One region of the Anaeromassilibacillus sp. Marseille-P3371 genome, then DNA from elsewhere that is predicted to be linked to it. Evidence: riboswitches for the same ligand, from Rfam matches in the RefSeq annotation. Region 1 holds a riboswitch; the other holds the start of a gene.
What was found. A riboswitch is a leader RNA that binds a small molecule or an ion and turns the genes downstream of it on or off. The one in region 1 is predicted to bind cobalamin.

Region 2: another riboswitch for cobalamin. It lies ahead of cbiD (cobalt-precorrin-5B (C(1))-methyltransferase CbiD); the one in region 1 lies ahead of B9Y59_RS12525 (ABC transporter substrate-binding protein).

What each region holds. Positions count from the first base shown of each region.
Region 1 is NZ_LT835157.1:2,961,465-2,968,943, reverse strand. It holds cobalamin riboswitch at 1,468-1,660, shown strand; gene B9Y59_RS12525 (ABC transporter substrate-binding protein) at 1,814-2,866, shown strand; gene B9Y59_RS12520 (FecCD family ABC transporter permease) at 2,866-4,023, shown strand; gene B9Y59_RS12515 (ABC transporter ATP-binding protein) at 4,020-4,781, shown strand; gene B9Y59_RS12510 (helix-turn-helix domain-containing protein) at 4,928-5,767, shown strand; gene B9Y59_RS12505 (DMT family transporter) at 5,754-6,662, shown strand; gene B9Y59_RS12500 (DUF2000 domain-containing protein) at 6,649-7,071, shown strand; gene B9Y59_RS12495 (methylated-DNA--[protein]-cysteine S-methyltransferase) at 7,358-7,479, shown strand, end outside.
Region 2 is NZ_LT835157.1:1,557,990-1,565,468, reverse strand. It holds gene cobJ (precorrin-3B C(17)-methyltransferase) at 1-50, opposite strand, end outside; gene B9Y59_RS05920 (cobalt-precorrin 5A hydrolase) at 85-1,110, opposite strand; gene cobM (precorrin-4 C(11)-methyltransferase) at 1,100-1,879, opposite strand; gene cbiD (cobalt-precorrin-5B (C(1))-methyltransferase CbiD) at 1,876-3,018, opposite strand; cobalamin riboswitch at 3,158-3,343, opposite strand; gene B9Y59_RS05905 (mechanosensitive ion channel family protein) at 3,344-4,186, opposite strand; gene B9Y59_RS05900 (type I phosphoribosyltransferase) at 4,469-5,110, shown strand; gene B9Y59_RS05895 (DUF3842 family protein) at 5,398-5,817, opposite strand; gene B9Y59_RS05890 (DUF1846 domain-containing protein) at 5,838-7,322, opposite strand; gene B9Y59_RS05885 (ATP-dependent DNA helicase) at 7,424-7,479, opposite strand, start outside.

The DNA.
Region 1 (7,479 bases):
GCCTACCGACAGCGTTCGTGAGTTGTCAGATTTAGCGCTAATGTTCCTGGTATGGAACCCAAATCCAAGTCGGATGCTACGGACGTATCTCAGGGATAGGGATGTATCGTATGGTGGCGTTATTGTATCGCCATTGCTCGTATGGTTGGATGGATATGGTAAACTCTTGGGAATGGGATAGAAGGTGTTTCTACAGGGAAAATCGGTAATAATCGATAAATACTGGAATCGTGTTGTACAAAGAGTGGAAGCAGCTCGTATCCAAAGTAAGACCTAGCAGTCACTAACGGGAAACTACTCTAGGAAACACCTTAGGTGTGAAAGACGTTGTGCGTTCGGGCGATTGGCCGCACACTGGATAACTTGGGGGAGACATCCTCCGTATCTGGTAAAAATTCTGTAAAAATGCCATAGGCATAAAGGTACTACGTACCGTACTCGACGGCTTAGAGGAGGAAACTTCCATAGGAAAAATCTTAGGAGTAAAAGACACTATTTGCCCAGGCGGTTGGCTGAATACCGGATAGCTTGGGGCAGATATCTGTCCGTATTTGGCGAGAATTGGATGGCCGATGGTAGAATGTTTGCGTAAAAAATTCTGTAAGTACGGAGGGCTACATGCCCGGCGGCCAGTAGCAGGGGGCTTGTATATAGGGAAAGTCTCAGGTACGAAAGACGCTATTTGTCCGGGTGATTGGCTGGATATTGGATAGATTTGGAAAGACATCCGTCCGTATCGGGCAAAAGTTGGACGGTCAGCAGCAGAATGTTTGCATAAAAATGTTGTAGGTATGAAGAAACTACGTGCCCGGAGGCCAATAGTAGGAAACTTCCGAAGGAAACACCTTAGATGAGAAAAACGTTATGAGTCCGGGTGGTTGACTTAATACTGTATAACTCGGGAAAGACAACCGTCTGTATTGGGCAAAAGTTGGACGGTCAACAGCAAAACACTAGTGTAGAAAAAGACGTAGATATGCAGGCGCTACATGCCTGGCGGCCAACAGTAGAAAATTTCCAAAGGACACACTGTAGGGGAGCAAGACGTTATACATCGCAGGCCAAAGTACGCACGAATTGGGATGGAATAGGAGTACCTATACGACATTATCAGATCTTTCAGAATGTAATGCCCGCATTGCACGATAACCACAGGCCGGACAACGTTATCTCAGGCAGAAATCGAAAGAGTAGGGGGAGAACCTTTTGTGATGAGGGTGAAAAAACTTTTGGCGAATCCGTGAAAATCTGTAAGGAGAAAGATTCCCATAACAGAAGTTGAGGAGGCAATCCTCTTTACAGCAGGTCCATATCAGACAAAGACCCCTGTACCGGAAAACCGGTGCAGGGGCTTTGTTTTTGTGGGATATAATTTGAAAGGGGAGAGAGGCATTAGCAGGAGTGGTGGAATAGGCAGCGGTCGATTGACATTCTTTAAAGGATGTTCTATACTTTAAAACGACAAAAGAATCGAATAGGGTTTATGGTTCAAACCATAGAGTGGTTTGATGAAAAGGGAAACAAGTGCGAATCTTGTACAATCCCGTTGCTGTGTTTGCGGAGCCAGTTCCCAAATGCCATTGACAGAAATTTCTGTTGAGAAGGTGGAATATGGCGATGATGCATGAGTCAGAAGACCTGCCATGAACTCGGTAACCATTCTGCGGACGACGGAGCCGGTTGCCAGAAAACGTCCAAGGGGGACGTGCGCCCTTTTGACGATCTGGAAGCCCCGCCCGCAACAATTGTTGCGGGCGTTTTTGTTGTCTTTTGTCGCAAAAGCATGCTTTACAGATCGAAAAGGAGTGGAAGAATGATGAAAAAAAGAATTCTCGCAGCCCTATTGGCGATTTCGATGCTACTGAGCTTGGCGGCCTGTAGAAATGCCTCACAGGTATCCTCCGAGTCGGAAAATACGTCATCGGATGTGGACCAGACAGTTTCTTCGGAAGCTTCTTCACAGGAAGCTTCCCCGGAGGATACCGATTACTATCCGGTGACGGTTGAAGTTTATAATAATGCAAGGGAATTGGTCCCTTATACGTTTGAAAAATGTCCAGAAAAAACGCTGGTTTATGGACGGAACAATGTAGAAATTCTTTTGGCGCTTGGCTTAGGCGATAAGATTGAGATGGTGGCCGATTGTAGCAGTGTCATGCCCGAATACGCAGAGGAGTTTGCCAAGTTGGACCTTCTGAAAAATCATCAAGACGTCGGATATTTTGTCAAAGAGTATGCTTTAAGCTTGGAGCCGGATATGGTGATTGGCTGGTATTCCCTGTTCAATATGGAGGACCGTATGGGAGATGTGGATTTCTGGCATGACCGTGGAATTGGCACCTATACGACCATCAACAGTGTGTTGCGCGGCGATGAATCTCTGGAAAATGAGTATCAGGATATTCGCAATTTGGCAAAGATCTATAACCGGCAGGACAAGGCGGAAGAGATCATTGCAGATATCGAAAAATTTGTCGATCAGGGCAAGCAGGCTGCAGAAGGCGGGGAACCACAGAGAATCTTGATTGCTGAAAAATGGGAAGGCGAGTATGACATCTACCATGCAAAGACTGCGGCCGGCGATATTGCGGCACAGATGGGGGCGGAGCCGCTTGGACAGGCAGGCTGGACCGATGAAGAGATCGTAGAGGCTAACCCAGAGGCCATCTTTGCGGTACATGTTGGTTCTGTTTCTGATGAGGAAGCGATTGCCCTTTATACGGAGAATCCTGCCTTGGCCAGCGTAGATGCAGTAAAGAACGGACGCATCTATCCGGTGGAATACAGCCTCGCCTATGCGCCGGGAGTCCGTACGAAGGACACCGTAAAGTTGTTCCTCAAGTGCCTCTATGGGATCGATGAATAATGGGAATGAACATGCGGCGTAAGGATTCAGAGGCAACGGAAGTTATATCTTCGCGTGGAAAACCACAATCGGTTGTGGGTGAAGCTTCTCGGCTTGCCACCGGCGTGTTCCGTGGAATCCCGGCATATGTTTGCGCCATCGTCGTTCTATTGGCAGTACTGGTGCTTTCTGTACTTTTTGCCGTGACGGTAGGTTCGGCCGATTTGACGGTTCAGGAGGTGTACGACATCATCCTGTTTGAATGGTTTCATATTGGTGATCCTGCCGTACTGGCCCAGGGTGCTGTCCATGACATCGTCTGGTTCATTCGTTTGCCGCGCATTGTGTTGGGAGTCGCTGTGGGCATGGGACTGGCGACAGTTGGCGTTGTCATGCAGGCGGTGGTGCAGAATCCATTGGCAGATCCATATATTCTAGGAATTTCTTCGGGAGCATCCCTTGGTGCGACAGCAGCCATTCTCCTGGGAATCGGGGTGTTTGGTTCCAACAGTGTGGGGGCATGTGCTTTTTTGGGGGCATTGGGGGTTTCTTTTGCGGTCATTTGGATTTCACACCTGGGAGGGCGTGCCACCTCGGTCAAACTGGTGTTAGCCGGTGTCGCACTCAGTTCCGTTTGTTCTGCCGTTTCAAACTTTATTGTCTATGTAGCGGATGATCCCGGACGCTTTATGACGGTGACCTTTTGGTTGATGGGGAGCTTAGCGGGCGCCGAATGGGAGAGCAATGGTGTGATCTTCTTGGTGGTGCTGTTGGCCTTGGCTTTTTTCCTGACACAAAGCCGGACGCTAAATCTTATGTTGTTGGGAGACGATACAGCGATTACGTTGGGGACAAATTTGCACCGATACAGGCAGGTTTATCTTGTGGCCGCGTCGCTGGTTGTTGGGTTTGTTGTATATGCTTCCGGCGTGATCGGTTTTGTCGGGCTCATTATTCCACATGTAATTCGCGTGTTGTTCGGGGTGGATCACCGAAAACTCTTGCCACTCTCTGCACTGGCAGGTGGAATTTTCTTGGTGTGGGCGGACGTGGTGGCCCGCACGATCATTCCGAATGCAGAATTACCGATTGGAATCTTGATTTCCATTGTGGGCGCTCCGGCGTTTGTCCTACTGTTAATCAAAAAGACGTATTCGTTCGGGGGGAAGGCAGCATGAGGATTGACGCAGAGAACCTTTCCTTTTCTTGGGGCAGCACACAGATTTTAAAGGATGTATCCCTACATGCAGAGGACGGCTGCTTTGTGGGGCTCATTGGCCCAAATGGCAGCGGCAAGAGCACTTTTTTAAAATGTGTTTACCGGGTATTACAGCCTAAGATGGGATGCATTTTATTGGATGGAAAAGAAATTACGCACATGGGTTATAAGGAAACCGCACGCCGCCTAGGAGTGGTTGCGCAGCACAATGCCTATGATTTTGATTTTCTTGTAAAGGATATCGTGCTGATGGGGCGTTCCCCTCATAAACGTACGATGGATCGCGATACGGCGGAAGATTACGCAATGATGCGGGATGCACTACGGCAAGTAGGTATGGAGAGGTTTGAAAACCGTTCTTTTTCCAGCCTTTCTGGAGGAGAACAACAGCGTGTTATTTTGGCTCGTGCTCTGGCACAGGATACAGAAGCGTTAATTTTGGATGAGCCGACCAATCATCTGGACATTAAATATCAGCTTCAGCTATTAAACATCGTCAAGTCGATGCATAAGACGGTCTTGTCTGCCTTTCACGATTTGAACTTAGCTGCAATGTACAGCGATATCCTTTATGTTGTCAAGGATGGCGCAATCTATGGCTATGGAAGGCCCCGTGAGGTTCTTACAGAGCAGATGATTGCCGAGGTCTACGGTGTACGGGCAGAAGTTCGCACCGATGAGCATGGGCAGTTGACCATTATCTATCGGGCTCAATAGTCGATACAAACCCGCTGCTGAGAGAAGTTCTTTCGGCAGCGGGTTTTCCTATTGGTTCCATCCAAAAAGAGCAATATCCTACAAGACAAACCACAGGCATTCATGGTAAACTGATGTGCAGAGACAGGGGAGAGAAGGGAACATCATTGTCTATTGAAAATCGAATGATTTGTTTTGACACCCAATTACATATTGAGGCATACTTTTTGCAGGGAATTGTCCAAGATTTTCCCAACCATTTCCATGAGGAGTACGTGATTGGATTCTTGGAAAGCGGCCTCCGGCAGCTACGGTGCAACAACCGTGAATATCTCGTTCAGGCGGGTGACCTTCTGGTATTCAATCCACGAGACACGCACGCCTGCACGCAGGTGTCGGAGGTACCTTTGGATTGGCGCTGTCTGAATATCCGACCAGAAGTGATGAGCCAAATGGCGGGGGAAATTACAGGACGAGAGTATCTGCCCTATTTCCAACCGAATGTATTGTTGCAAAGTGAACACACAGCGGTTTTATGTGAGCTACACGACCGGATTGCTCAGGGGGACGCGAGTTTTCGAAAAGAGGAATTGTTCTTCTTCCTGATGGAGCAGCTGATCCACACATATGCAGAACCCTCCATATCGCCGGAAGAACAGGCATTTGACGGAGCGATTGAGGCAGTTTGCGCCTATTTGGAGGAGCACTATGCGGAAACGATCGCACTCAATGAATTGGCCGCGATTGCCAACCGAAGTAAATATCATTTGTTGCGCACTTTTACAAGACAGAAAGGGATTTCCCCGTATCGCTACCTGGAAACCGTTCGCATCGGAAAGGCTAAAAAACTGTTGGAAGAGGGAACGTCTCCGGCGGAAGCGGCTTTTCGGACAGGATTCTCCGATCAGAGTCATTTTACCAATTTTTTTAAAACCCTGATTGGTTTGACTCCTCGCCAATACGGCAATATCTTTTTAAAAGGGAGCATCAAAGATGAAGGAAACTAAAATAGCGGCGGGGCATCTGCTTTCCGTATTGACGATCTTGATATGGGGAACCACCTTTATTTCTACAAAGGTACTTTTGCGTGCATTCAGTCCGGTGGAAATATTGGTATTCCGGTTCCTACTGGGGACAATTGCTCTCTGTATCGCTTGCCCGCACCGCCTCAAAGTGACGGACCGCAAACAAGAAAAATATTTTATAGGCGCGGGCATCTGTGGAGTAACACTATATTTTTTGTTGGAAAACATAGCGCTTACCTATACCTTGGCCTCCAATGTTGGCATTATTATTTCCGTGGCGCCGTTTTTTACCGCTCTATTTGCCCATTGGTTTTTGGACGGAGAACCATTACAAGCGCCATTTTTCATCGGATTTTTTGCGGCAATCGCAGGAATTTGTTTGATTACGTTTAATGGAAGTACTGTGTTGAAGCTCAATCCTACCGGGGATCTTTTGGCCGTCTTAGCGGCTGTGGTATGGGCGCTTTATTCCGTACTGACGAGAAAGATCAGCCAATTTCATTATCCCACGATCCAGACTACCCGCCGCGTATTCTTTTACGGCTTATTATTTATGATTCCAGCCCTATTCTTTTTGGACTTTCATCCAGCGTGGGAACAATTGCTCCAACCGGTCCATACACTGAATTTACTTTACCTGGGTTTGGGGGCGTCTGCTCTCTGCTTTGTCACATGGAATGTGGCTGTCAAAGTGCTCGGTGCGGTTAAGACAAGCGTATATATTTATTTGGTTCCGGTGGTTACAGTGGTGACCTCTGCTCTTGTTCTGAAGGAGCCGGTCACCTGGATGGCTTTGATAGGAATGGGATTGACGTTGGCAGGCTTGTTTCTATCGGAATATCGGGGAAAGGGAGCGAAAAAACATGCAGGCAGATGAATGGAAATGCGTCATGGTGATTGATAGAGAGCTACCAGTTGGGGTGATCGCCAATACAGCAGGCATTCTTGGGATCACCGTGGGAAAGGAACTTCCAGAACAGGTGGGAAAAGATGTGAAGGACGCCTCTGGAACACAACACCGTGGAATCATTGAAAAGCCTGTACCCGTATTGCAGGGAAACCCGGAATCGTTGCGAAAACTGCGAGAGAAGTTCAATTGCTCAGAATACGCGGATGTCATTATGGTGGATTTTTCCGATGTAGCACAGGGTTGCCGTACCTACTCTGAATGGATGGACAAGGCTGCTACGATTCCAGAAGAGGACCTGCGTTACTTGGGATTGGCGATTTGCGGACCGGTCAAGCAGGTGAACCGTCTTACAGGAAATCTACCCCTACTCCGGTAGTACACTGCCAGCTTGATCCTATACCCCCGTTATGCAATATTCGGAAAAACCTTACGAAATCGAAAAAACGGACGGATATGAACATCCGTCCGTTTTTTGTAGCAGTGATGCAAGATTTTGACAAATCACAAAAGGATTTGCGAATAAGAGGAACTACCCCTATAATAAAAGAGAAGACATCCTTCTCATGCTGTGATCGATTGAAAATCAGTCACCAACATCAGCGAAAGAGTGTTAGCTGATTTGCGATGTACAAACAAAACTGGGAAAAAGGAGTAGAAACAAGATGGACTGTCTGTTTTTTTACGATACGGAACTAGGCCGGGTTTCCATCGGCGAAAAGAAAGGGGCAATCGTATTCTTGGGGCTTCCTGGGGAGGAAGTTCCGAAGGATGTACCGGTTTGTGA
Region 2 (7,479 bases), 1.4 Mb from region 1:
GTCATCTGCGCCGCTTCCCCCGGTCCGATTCCAACAATATAGAGCTTCATATCTGTCCCCTCTTTCTGTGTCCTCTCTATTTCTTCAAAACCGAACGACCAGTGGGGCCGCTGCCACCGCGACTGTTACCCCGGAGAATGCAGTCTTTCGCACCAACAGAGTTCCTCCGCTGGCCAGCACGGCTGCTCGTTCGCATACATTGCCGACGCCGACTGTATTCTGTACGAACGCCGAGCTTGTGAAGGCTCCTTTGACCTGCAAAAGTTGTTCTGCCGTAAAGAAACGGCTGAAAAGTCTATTTGCTTTACAGTACTCAAAAATCCCGATTTCATCCCCTTTTTTGTCGATCGAAGCAACATTTCGTACACTTTCCATGTAAAGGGATTTACCTTGCACAGAATAACGGACCGCCTTTTCAATAGTCTCTCTCGAAGTCCCTCTTTTACATCCAATTCCCAGGGTAAGGATTCGCGGTAGCAGCCAACAGGTCTGTTCAAAATTTGCTTCATAGGAGAGTGCGATACGAATTCCCACAGCTCCTTTGCTCTTTTTTACCACTCCTGCGGGCAATTCTCCTTCTAAGGGAAAATCGCAATAAAACCCAACTGGATCTCCGTTGAGAATCGCCGCTGAAACAGCTTTCGCCGCTTCCGGGCGCATTACGCAAAAATCCTGCTTGGCCGCCCATGTATCCACCGCAAATACACCATTCCGGTCAGTCGCGGTTGTTACCACAGCTTGCGCTCCGACGGCAAAAGCAATTTTTTCTGCCAGGGAATTGGCTCCTCCTATATGGCCGGATACCAACGGCACAGCAAACCGGTTGCAATCATCGATCGCAACAACTGCCGGATCGTGAAACTTGCTCTTTAAATAGGGAGCGATACTTCGGACCGCTATACCACAGGCCCCAATAAAGATGAGCGCATCCGCTTTTTCAAAAGCGGATGCGGTCCACTCGGCAAGGGAATCCAACGGATCGACATCTTTCTTCACATATTTTAAAGGTGCACTGAGACGGCATAAATTTCCTTCTTGCTGCAAAAAGGAAATCAAGCGGAGCCCCAATTGAACGCCATTGGAAGTAAAAGCCACACATTCAATCCGCATTGGAAGGACCCTTCTTTTGGGCAGTACGGTATCCGTGGGAAAAATCCGGTGCGTACAGCTTTGAGCGTTCATAAGCCTTTCCGAGGAAGTTGCCAATTAGAATCAAAGCTGTCTTTGTGATTCCATTTTTTGCAGCCATCTCCGGAAGTATCCCCACTGTCCCGTGAACCACCTTCTCATCCGGCCATGTTGCTTTATAGACAATTGCTGCAGGGGTTTCCTCAGAATATCCACCTTCCAAAAGCTGAGTGCGCAGGGCTTCCAGATAGGAGGTGCTGAGAAATACAACCATTGTCGCTCCATGTGAAGCAAAGCTGGAGATGGACTCCTTCTCCGGAACCGGAGTTCTCCCCGCCATGCGTGTAATCACAACGGACTGCGATACCCCAGGAAGCGTATACTCTGCCTGCAAAGCTGCTGCTGCACCACAAAATGAGCTAACCCCCGGCACTACTTCATAGGACACCCCAGCGGAATCCAAAGCATCCATCTGTTCCCGTATAGCACCGTACAAACAAGGATCACCGGTATGCAGCCGTACGACGTTTTTTCCTGCGCGCTCTGCAGTGATGAGCACCTGCAATACCTCTTCCAAGGTCATACGAGCACTGTCATAAATCTCACAGTCCGGCTTTGTGTAGGTCGTGAGAATATTCGGATTGACCAGAGAACCAGCATAAACGACGGTATCCGCTTCTCCCAAAAGGCGGGCGCCGCGCACAGTAATCAAATCCACCGCACCGGACCCTGCCCCTACGATATGAATCATTCGACCCTCTTCTCTCCTTTCAAACGTCCCAACAGTATGGACGCATCGGTAGTCCGTCCTAACAGACCATATACATTGGAAAATAACACCGCCCCAACCATCAGCTTTCGATGGACCCGGGCATTCATGTGAAATTGAATTTTCTCCATCAAACCGTCCATGACAGACTGTAACAGGGAGGCATCCTTTAATAAATCAAATGCCTCATCCGTTGTGACACACTCCATCAGACGGTTCGCCAAATTGCGGGAAGCGCCGCAAAGAGCCGCATGTGCAGTCAGGATCTCCATCCGGGCATCTGCATAGCGTGAGTGGGTATTCATCACGCCTCCAGCCAATTTAACCAGTTTTCCCGCATGTCCAACCAACAAAAGGCCTTCAAATTGGAATTCCACGGCCATATCCAACAGCTCTCCGATATAATTGCTACAGATCACCGTACGGCAGGAAAGCTGCATGCGCTCTCGGAGAAACGTTTCTCCATAATTTCCCGGAACAGCTACAACGACCTGTACCCCGGAAGCACGAAGCTGGCACAACTCTGTGCGGATTGTTTCGATCAAAGCGCGCTCGCTCATCGGTTCCACAATCCCTGTGGTCCCCAATATAGAGATTCCTCCCACAATTCCCAATCTTGGATTAAACGTCCTCTCTGCAATGGGTTTACCCTCTGGAACCGACAGGATCACATGCCAGCCGCCACTATAGCCATATGCCATACTGACTTCCTGTAAGCTACTGGCGATCATGTTGCGCGGTCCAGGATTGATGGCAGCCTCTCCAACGGCACAGGCAAGGCCCGGCCGCGTCACACGGCCAATACCTTCCCCACCTTCAATAACAATCCCCTCTGCTAACTGGGAAACCTCTGCAAACACCAAAATGCCGTCGGTCACATCGGGATCGTCGCCGCTGTCTTTTTGAACTGCACAGGAGACGGATGCCTCCGAACGCTGTGTACGGCATATGGGCAATAAGAGCCGAATCCCTTTTGGCGTACAGAGCTCCACTTCGTTTACCCATTTGTTTGTAAGAATCATTTGTGCGGCAGCCTTTGCCGCTGCCGCTGCGCAACTGCCCGTGGTATACCCACACCGCAAGCGTTTTTGATCCTGGTAAACGTATTCTTCCAGCTTCATAAAAGCCTCCCGCGATATAAAAAACGCCATTCAGTAACTCGCATTACCGAATGGCGTGAATGGCGGAATAACAGGCCCAGAAGAAGCTTCTGCGCCCGCCTCGGGTTCCTTCAGCCACGCGCGCTCCAGTACCGTGGAGTCGCATGAAGGACGATAGGCAGGTATTCTGGCTCATACGTCTGCGCAACACTCCCCCTTCCCAGTTTCCCAGTGGTATTTTGGAATGTGCTCGGTATTCACAGCAACGGACTTGCGCGGGAATCACACCCGCTTCCCTTTTTCAGCCCCCTTTACGCAAAGGAGCACCTATATCCTGTGCTTTATTTTAAACAGATTTCTGTAGTTTGTCAACCGGCCGGTCTACATGCACATCCATCTGCGGAAATGGAATATGAATACCGGCACGGTCAAAAGCAAGCTTAACTTCCTCCTGCATCTGATAATACAGTGGCCAGTAATCATCGGTCTTGCACCATACGCGCACCAGCATCTGAATACAGCTATCTTTATGTTCTTCTACAGCGACCAATGGTTCCGGAGCCTTTTCTACCAGCGGATTTTTTTCGACCAGTTCTCCCAGGACCGCCTTTACTTTTGCAAGGTCATCGTTATAACTAATCGAGTAGTGCAAATCCAGGCGGCGCGTTTTCATCGCCGTATAATTTGTAATGGTACTGACCGTAACTTTGGAATTTGGAATGACAATTTCTTTATTATCAAAGGTCCGAAGGGTGGTAAACATGATTTCAATCCGTTCCACAACGCCCTCTACATTGTCCAGTAGTAAATAATCTCCAACCGTAAAAGGCTTTGTAAAAATGATCTGCGCACCGCTGGCAACGTTCGCCATATTTTCTTTAAGTGCAAGTCCTACGGTCACACCTGCCGCACCGATGGCAGCTATGATGGACCCGACTTCCACTCCCAGTTGCGCCAAGGCGGTGATACTGATGATGATTTTTATCGCCGCATTTGCCAAAGAACAAATAAACGTGATAATACCAACCTCTGTTCGAACGCGCAGCATTGCGCGCTTCATCAGGCGGATGATCACATTGCTCAGCCACCATCCAACTACAAAGATCAGTATCGCGCCAACGACATTTGGCAATATTCCTTCAAGCCAAACAAGGAATTTTTCCCACAATAATTCAAACGAAAGTTCCACTGTGCACCTCCAAGATAGCATTTCATCCATTGTTTACTAATATAACGAAAAATCAGGATCGATACAAGGCGTTGCGGAAAAATTGTTACGGAAATTTGTATGTTCTGTATATATTTTTCAAATATATTGCGTTTTTTATAAATAAATGGTATAGTATAGATAAATCCACAGCAATTCGTATTTGTAACACATCCAAACAACGCAAATGAACAGCCTGCATTGGCCGGCTTTCGGATGGCTGCGGCTTGAAATTGATTCCAGCAATGGAGAATGGAGGCAATTATGGAAAGCAGAGCGATTAAAATCAAATCCCCCAAAAATAGTAAGATCTCGATTAAAGTAATCCCAGGGCATTTTGCCACAAATCACTCGCACATCAACTATTATATCGATATGACCAGCATTAAACACCGCCACGCAATGGCCTATGAGGCTGCAGCAACTATGGCGATGAAATATGAGAATAATACCATGATCGATACCATTGTCTGTATGGATGGTTGCGAGGTCATCGCCGCTTTCCTGGCACATTACCTCTCTAAATCCGGCATTATGTCCATGAATGACAAAAGCGACATCAGCATCATCACTCCGGAGTTCAATACCAACGGACAGATGATCTTCCGCGACAATATTCAGCAGATGATCTGGCAGAAGAACATCCTGCTTTTGGTGGCATCGGCAACTACCGGCAAAACCATCAATCGCTCTTTGGAGTGTATCAAATATTACGGGGGCAATGTCGTTGGCATTTCCGCTATCTTTAGCGCGATCACCGAGATGGGTGGCGTACACATTGACACGATTTTTACGCCTGAGGATGTGCCGAACTATCAGACATACTCGTTTAAAGATTGTCCGGACTGTCAACAAAAGCGCAAGATCGACGCCATTGTCAACAGCTACGGTTATTCCAAGATTTAACGGATTCAATGGGTCGATGTTCATGGGAATGAATTCAATATGTAAGAAAACCCGCTGGCATGCCAGCGGGTTTTTATTCGTTAAGCTCTCCGGCAGCACGAGTGGGAAGCGCCACATAAAAAGCTTTCGTATCAAGAGAAGCAAACTGCTAACAACAATCTTTCGATGATCGGAGGTTCCGTTAAAACGATGATTGCCTGTTTACAACTGTGATGCAATCGAAATCGAGTTCTGTGCGTCTTGCGATGCGGTAGTAGGCCCCTATAGGGCTTCTTCAGCCTCTGGGATTAACCGGCGGGGGTTGACTGATAAGAACGAATCACCGCTACTGCATCTTCAATGTATCGGGATAATGCCTTTTCAACGACTCCTGCCACATGCACCCGACATTGTTCCACAGGAATCAGCACCTTCTGCGCTGGGCTAGCTGAAACCGCCGCCGCCATTGCCGGGGTGATCTCTCCCCACATCGCATTCGCTACCAGAATGCCAATGGGTCCCGCAACCACATCGGCTGTACGTACATTGTACTGCACCGCATTTTCCCCTGTAGCGCCGACATTCGCCCCCGCCTTAAGCATAGCAGAGGTTGCAATAGAGTTCGCACCAACTGCAACAATCTGTGTCTCCGGCAACTCTGCACGAAGGCGCTCTACCAGGTTCTTCCCGATTCCACCGCCCTGTCCATCAATCACAACAATCTGCATAACCTTCCTCTTCTCTGTGATTATTTATGATAGAGCTTTTTGGTTTGATATTTTGGCTCACAGGTCAGATTTACACCGAGTTTCCGGAATGTTGTCTCATCGACCTGGGAAAGGATGACCGACGAATGCGCCTCACATCCACGCAGCTTCGGCAACTGACGGAGAGCCAACTCCGCGGCCGGATTCGTAGCCGCACAGATGGAAAGCGCAACTAAGATTTCATCCGTATGAAGGCGAGGATTTTGGTTACCCAAATGTCTCGTTTTTAAATTCTGGATAGGCTCAATCACAATGGGAGAAATTAGCGGCATCGCGTGGCTGAGCCCCCCTAGGTGTTTAAGCGCATTCAACAAAACTGCGGCAGAAGCGCCCAACAGGGAGGAGGTCTTTCCCGTGATAATCTCCCCATTCTCCAGTTCGATTGCCGCAGCAGGCATGCCGGTTTGTTCCGCACGCTCCAACGCAGGGCGCACTACCCGACGATCCTCCACAGTGACCCCCGCCTGATTCATTACAAGTTCCAGTTTGTAAACCACATCCTCAGAGAGACGGCCTTGCCTCTGATCGCACATAGCGTGATAGTAACGGCGGATGATCTCCTGCTTGGATGCTTCCCGACAAACTTCATCGTCAATGATGCAATTCCCAACCATATTGACGCCCATATCCGTCGGCGACTTGTAAGGGCTGCTCCCGGCAATCTTTTCTAAGATCGCATTTAAAACCGGAAACACTTCCACATCTCGGTTATAATTGACCGTTGTCTGACCGTATGCCTCCAAATGGAATGGATCGATCATGTTGACATCATTGAGATCTGCTGTTGCCGCCTCGTACGCCAAATTCACCGGATGTTTCAGCGGAAGATTCCAAATGGGAAATGTCTCGAACTTTGCATATCCAGCTTTGATTCCATGTTTATATTCATGGTAAAGCTGAGAAAGGCAGGTGGCCATTTTACCGCTGCCCGGCCCCGGCGCAGTCACAACCACCAGCGGACGTGTGGTTTCCACATACTCATTTTTTCCAAAGCCTTCATCGCTGACTATGTAAGCGATATTTGAAGGATACCCTTCAATCGGATAATGCAAATACACCTTTACTCCCAGCTTTTCCAGGTGGTTTTTAAATGCATCTGCCACAGCCTGCCCCGCGTATTGCGCGATCACCACGCTGCCCACATACAAGCCAATATCCCGAAATGCATCGATGAGGCGCAGTACATCTGCATCATAAGTGATTCCGATGTCTCCACGCATTTTGCTTTTTTCAATATCTGCTGCATTGATGACAATAATGATTTCCACCTGATCGGAAAGATGCAAAAGCATTTTCATCTTACTGTCCGGCTGAAAACCAGGAAGTACACGCGAAGCGTGAAAGTCATCAAACAATTTCCCTCCCATTTCCAGGTACAGCTTGTTATCAAACATAGAAATGCGCTCCGAAATGTGCTGCGATTGTGTCTGCAAATACTTGTCGTTGTCAAACCCTACTGCTTTCATGTTCTACCTCTTTCATCATTTCCCTTTAAAACCACAATAACAGTAATATTATAGTAAAAGCAGGGAGAGATTGCAACTTTCTGTAGGAAGATTCTCAAATTTTAACTCTGCCAGAATGTGGTTACAACCTGTTCCAATTCTTTTACCGATCGGACCG